DNA from 2 places in the Tepidibacillus sp. HK-1 genome. Region 2 is predicted to be linked to the other one. Evidence: riboswitches for the same ligand, from Rfam matches in the RefSeq annotation. Region 2 holds a riboswitch; the other holds the start of a gene.
What was found. Region 2 has a riboswitch for lysine ahead of BEN26_RS04465 (aspartate kinase). Riboswitches for the same ligand answer to the same signal wherever they lie in the genome.
Positions count from the first base shown of each region.

Region 1: another riboswitch for lysine. It lies ahead of BEN26_RS09190 (Na+/H+ antiporter NhaC family protein); the one in region 2 lies ahead of BEN26_RS04465 (aspartate kinase).

Region 1 is NZ_BDGM02000015.1:68,977-72,357, reverse strand. It holds gene BEN26_RS09190 (Na+/H+ antiporter NhaC family protein) at 1-1,349, opposite strand, end outside; lysine riboswitch at 1,481-1,657, opposite strand; gene speD (adenosylmethionine decarboxylase) at 1,766-2,155, opposite strand; gene BEN26_RS09180 (alpha/beta-type small acid-soluble spore protein) at 2,453-2,683, shown strand; gene BEN26_RS09175 (glyceraldehyde-3-phosphate dehydrogenase) at 2,785-3,381, opposite strand, start outside.
Region 2 is NZ_BDGM02000006.1:64,440-67,820, reverse strand. It holds gene uvrC (excinuclease ABC subunit UvrC) at 1-1,635, shown strand, start outside; lysine riboswitch at 1,713-1,899, shown strand; gene BEN26_RS04465 (aspartate kinase) at 2,037-3,248, shown strand.

The DNA of each region.
Region 1 (3,381 bases), on a different contig from region 2:
CCAGTTGCAAATGAAATAATTGCTCCAAAAATAAAGATAATCGCTGGTAAAGCAAATGCTGGTAGGGTATCAGATAATAGACCAACAAGATATTTTGCAGTACCTAATTCTTTCATTGTACTACTTAAGGACCACGCTAATAGTAAAATAACCCCAGTGATCAAAAGAGACTTCATTCCGTTAATCCATGTTTCAATCGCTTCCGAAACGGTAAAGATCTTCTTACCAATACCCATGATCATGGCCACAATACTTGCAAAAAGAGCAGCCTGGAATAATACTACACTTGCATCAGATGATCCAAAAGTCTCACGAATGGCTGCAAAGGACAATGGACTAGATTGAATCAGTTGTTTTACAGCCTCATCCTCTCCACCCATGATCACCATGTACCCATTATAATAAAAGCCACCAAAGGATAGAATCATTAAAAGCCCAATGGGAATAATTGCATTCCATACATTTAATTGGATGCCCTCTTTTGGCTGAACATCTTTATCGTCAGTTGCCATTGGTTTTGCTGTATCCGCTAATACTTTTCCAGTTGTTCTTGCTCGACGTTCTGCCTGATACATCGAACCAAATTCTCTCATAAATAATGCCGTAGCTACAACAAAGACTAATAATAAAATATTATAAAATCGGAAAGGGATTGTATCCATAAAGACACCATAAGCATTGACATCTTGCCCAATTGAAGAATATGCATCTTTAATTAACCCAACTTCATAGCCAATCCAAGTAGAAACTAATGCAATACCCGCTATTGGCGCTGCAGTGGCATCAATAATAAATGAAAGCTTTTCTCTTGATACTCGTAATTTATCTGTAACAGGACGCATAATCGGTCCAACAATGAGTGAATTCGCATAGTCATCAAAAAAGACCAGTATACCTAAAAGCCAAGTAATCACTTGTGAACTTCTTGGGGTTTTTGCTCTTTTTGCTAACGATTCAGCTACCGCTCTTGCCCCACCCATCTTTGTAACTAAGGCGATTAGCCCACCAATTGCTAAAACTTGAAGGATAATTCCAGCATTCCAAGGGTCTGCTAAAGATGTCAAAATATATTGTACAACCTGAAGCAATCCCTGAAATAAAGCACCTAAAACATTATACGATGTAAGTTGTAACAAAAATGCTCCTGAAAAGACGCCGATAAATAGCGACAACACAACATTTTTTGTAATAAAAGCTAATATGATTGCAATCAATGGCGGGACTAATGTCCAAAAACCAAACTGTTTTGCATGTTCGGCGGCTTGATCAACTTCTTCTGCAAAAGCAGGCAAATGTTGAGATAATATGATGAGTAAAGTAAATAAAAACACAGTTATTTTGTTTCTCACTCTCTTTGCATCTCCTTTATCTATTCTAAATATGTTCGAACAAAAGCATATGATAAACAAAAAAAAACTTGAGGCTATATTTGCCTCAAGGTTTATTATGACCAAATAAGTAATTCATAAAAAAACACTTGTTGGCAGATAGCTCTCCACAAAATACATTTTGTGACAGTTCTACATATATTTTATGCAGAACCAGCATATAACCCTTTGGGCTAAAGTTATACACTTCGGCGGTTCTTCCTTTCAGATTACCCAAAGCCCTATTGAAGATAATCTTACTCTTAAGTAACCGCACCTCTATACTTACCAGTTCATATTCGGTTATTATAATTTTGTTCGACTTTTATATATTACTAAGTTAACACAGTTATGTCAACAGTAAAAAAAGAAGGATCAGATCCTTCTTTTTGGATAGATTATTTACTATACGTTTCAATTTTTGTTGGTTCAATCACGACTGGCCCAACACCACGTGGAACTTGTACAGATTCACGAGTTGTTGCTTCAAGTTGCTTCGTAATGTAATTTGCTGCAACATTTGGGTCAATTCGATCACCACAAGTATATACATCAATACTTGCATATGAATGCTCAGGAAAACTGTGAATCGTTAGATGAGATTCTGAAATAATGACAACTCCACTAACACCCATCGGTGCAAACTTATGAAAGGCAACTTCACGAATTTCTGCGCCAGCTTCAAGTGCTGCATCAACCATCATTTTTTCAATAAATTTTAAATCATTTAATTTTTCAACATTACAACCCCATAATTCTGCAATTACATGACGTCCCATAGTATCCATAACGTCATCCCCCTTTTTACAATAATTCCATGCCCTCTCAAGCATGCGGGACCTACGTCATCTACCACGGGGGAAAGTTAGTCCGATGAGGTCCTAACCCTTTGAGTAGATACTGGTTCCTTAGTTATTTAAAAAGTAAATTGAATTTCACGAATTTCAGTATACTGGTTTTATCCCCTTTTTGCAAGAGAATTTTTATTTTTATTTTCATTTGCTGACACTGGAATCACTTACCTGTATTGAAACATTTGATTCTACATACAATACGATTACCAACCGATAAGGAGGTGAACAACAATGGCAGCAGGGCAAGAGCGCAGTAGCAATCAATTAGTAGTTCCTCAAGCAGGTCAAGCTTTAGACCAATTAAAATTTGAGATTGCTAATGAATTAGGAGTTCAAATTCCTCAAGACGGTTACATGGGATTCATCGCTTCCCGTGATAACGGTGCAATCGGAGGTAACATTACTCGTCGTTTAGTTCAAATCGCTGAACAACAACTTGCAGGACAAACTGTAACTAGATAATTCAATAGGATGCTCTGAAGTATTTGGAGATATGCTTCAGAAAAAAGTTAACAGCACTGATAATAACTCAGTGCTGTTATAGTATCTTATGCATTTCAAATCTATGCAGTTAAAACTTTATTTTTATGTTTTTGTTTTTCTTTGTCATGAAGATATTTAGCCAAATCAACTACCCGACATGAATAAGCCCATTCATTATCATACCAAGCCATTACCTTGATTTGATTTTCTCCAATGACCATTGTCGATAAGCTATCTACAATCGATGAATGATCGTTTCCTATAAAATCAGAGGATACTAGGGGTTCTTCACAGTATTGAAGGATGCCGTTTAATTCCTGAAAGCTTGCTTTCTTCAGAACCTCATTCACCATTTCAACTGTCACTTTTTTTTCAACTTGAACGACAAGATCTACGATTGATACATCAGGAGTGGGTACTCTGAGAGCGACTCCATTCAACTTTCCTTTTAATTCGGGAAGAACAAGTGACACTGCTTTTGCAGCTCCAGTTGAAGTTGGAATAATCGATTGCCCCGCTGCTCTAGCTCTTCTTAAATCTTTATGCATATTATCAAGGACTCGCTGATCATTGGTATAGGAATGAACTGTAGTCATCATTCCTGATTCAATTTTAAAATGTTGATGTAAAACCTTTGCTATAGGTGCTAAACAATTAGTAGTACAGGAAGCATTGGA
Region 2 (3,381 bases):
AGTCATGATGCAAAAACCCAAAGGCTGGTTAATGATATTGTAGACTTTGAATATATTATCACTGATTCAGCGATTGAGGCATTAATCTTAGAGAACCATTTAATCAAAAAATATCGCCCTAAATACAATATCATGTTAAAGGACGACAAAACTTATCCCTATATTAAATTAACGAATGACGAACATCCGCGTTTAGAAGTGACACGCAAAGTATTAAATGATAAAGCAAAATATTTTGGCCCTTATCCTAATGCCGGTGCTGCACAGCAGGTTAAGAGGCTTTTAGATAAAATATACCCGTTAAGAAAATGTAAAACACTAAAAGATCGGGTTTGTCTATATTATCATTTAGGTCAATGTGTGGCTCCGTGTGAATTTAAGGTGGAGCATTCTACTTATGAAGAAATGACCCGAAAAATTATCCGTTTCTTGCAAGGGGATTATAAAGAACTAAAAAAAGAACTTCAGCAAAAAATGGAGAAAGCGGCTGAAAATTTAGAGTTCGAACGCGCAAAAGAATATAGAGATCAAATCAATGATATTGAAGCAATTATGTCCAAACAAGTGATTAGTTTAAATGATCGTGTCAATCGAGACATTTTTGGTTTTTATATAGATAAAGGTTGGATGTGTGTTCAAGTTTTTTTTATGAGGCAAGGAAATCTGATTGAACGGGATGTTTCTATTTTCCCTTATTATGGAGTACCAGAAGAAGATTTTATGTCCTTTGTTACACAGTTTTACTTTGAAAATCCTGTATTGCCTAAAGAAATTTTGTTGCCAGAATCATTAGACAAAGAATTGTTAGAAGAATGGTTACAAATTAAGATCCAACAACCAAAACGAGGTCAAAAAAGAAAATTAGTAGAAATGGCGATTGAAAATGCGAGAATTGCTTTAGAAGAGAAGTTTAAAATGGAAGAAAAAAATATATCTAAAACAAGTCTAGCCATTGAACTTTTAGGTAAAAGTTTAGGGATTGCAACTCCACATCGTATTGAGGCTTTTGATAATTCCAATATTCAAGGTGTCGACCCTGTATCCGCTATGGTTGTATTTATTGATGGTAAGCCTGATAAATCGAGTTATCGAAAATTTAAGATAAAAACGGTTGAAGGACCAGATGATTACCATACGATGCAAGAGGTGATAAGGCGTCGTTACACAAGAGTGTTAAAAGAAGGTTTAAATCTACCAGACTTGGTCATCGTTGATGGCGGAAAATTGCAAATTAATGCTGCAGTTGATGTACTAGAAAATGAGCTTGGTTTATTTATTCCAGTAGCTGGGCTTAAAAAAGATGAACGACATAAAACAGCAGTATTGTTAATGGGTGATCCACCTGTTCCAGTATCTATGGAAAGAAATAGTCCGGAATTTTATTTATTACAACGAATTCAAGATGAAGTTCATCGATTTGCGATTACGTTCCACCGTCAAACCCATAAAAAAACGGTGTTTGCTTCGCAATTAGATCAGGTTCCAGGTGTTGGTGAAAAGCGGAAAAAATTATTATTAAAACACTTTAGCTCAATAAAGAATATGAAAGAAGCTCCTGTTGAGGAATTTCGCAAAATTGGAATTGGCGATAAATTAGCTAAAACGATTTTGGAAGCAATAAATACTGAAGAATAAGGGTTTACATTTCTTTACCGTATGATATAATAACTTCAAAATTTAATAGTATACCTCACTATAATCATATTTAGTTAAAGTGGGGTAGGGGCGCGAAATTCAAGAGTCATCTTTTAGAGGAAGCGAATCTGATGAAAAAAGATAAAAGGGACTTTCGCCGAAGCCTATTTCTTCGCAGGAAGTAGAGCTGGGTCTACATTGAACAAGTGTAGGACTGTCATAGTTAAATGATCCCAAATTTAACTATGGAGAACTATCTTGACTATTTGGGGGTGGGGAAACTTTTATGTTGTGATTCACAACAGGAGTCTATTTCCTGTTGTTTTTTTATATTAAATTGTACTTTGTACAATTCTGCGAAACTAGAAGAACATCGCAATATGTTGGAAAGGGTGGAGAAAATGGGGATCGTGGTTCAAAAGTTTGGTGGCACATCAGTAGGTACAATTGACCGAATCAAAAACGTTGCAAAGATTGTTACGAAAACGAAAGAACAGGGAAATCAGGTAGTTGTGGTTGTTTCAGCGATGGGAGATTCCACTGATGACCTTCTAGACATGGCTCACCAAATCACGTCTACACCGTCTTCAAGAGAACTTGATATGTTATTGACAACTGGAGAACAAGTCTCAATATCCTTGTTAGCAATGGCTTTGCAAGAAATAGGTTTTTCAGCAATTTCCTTTACAGGCTGGCAAGCAGGAGTAAAGACAGAATCAGTTCACAGTAAGGCAAGGATTACAGATATATCATCCGAGAGAATAGTACAAGAGCTAAAAAATGATAAGATTGTTATCGTTGCAGGTTTCCAAGGGGTGAGTGAGGAAGGGGAAATTACGACCTTAGGTAGAGGTGGATCTGACACAAGTGCTGTTGCATTAGCAGCTGCATTGAAGGCTGATCTATGTGAAATCTATACAGATGTAGATGGGGTTTATACAACAGATCCCAGAATAGAACCTAAGGCTAAAAAGCTAAAAGAAGTTAGTTTCGATGAAATGCTTGAATTAGCAAATCTAGGTGCAGTGGTTTTGCATCCTAGAGCAGTAGAAAACGCGAAAAAATTTGGTGTTCATTTGGTTGTAAGGTCCAGCTTGGTTCAGGTTGAAGGAACTGTAATAAAGGAGGAACATGGTATGGAACATGTAAAGGTAGTAACAGGTGTAGCCTATGACATGAATGTTGCCCGTGTACAGGTCATTGGCTTAGAAAACAAAATCAATGCTTTGTCTGATCTATTCTCTACCTTGGCAAAAGAAAAAGTCAATGTAGATATGATTGTTACAAGTGATTATGGGGAAGACAAAATCAATGTTTCTTTTTCTATCACAAGCAGTGATTTACAACATACGTTAGCTATTCTGGAACGTTATGTGGAATCCTGTACAACGATTAGTCATGAGGATCATTTAGCAAAGGTTTCGATCGTGGGGGCTGGGATGATATCTAACCCTGGAGTTGCAGCTAAAATGTTTGAGGTCTTAAGCAATGCAGATATCCCGATCAAAATGGTAACCACATCTGAGATTAAGGTTTCCTGCCTTGTTCCTAAGGAGTATGCTATTTCTGGAGTACAAGAATTACATCGTTCTTTTGAATTAGATCATGAATAGAACATACCAATTCTTTATCCCTCTTTTTACAAGAGGGATTTTCATTTGTTCCATTTTCTTCATAGAAAGGCATGGATGACGGAGCTCGATGTAATATACATTTCTACTATTTTCTGAATAATAAAATATTTTT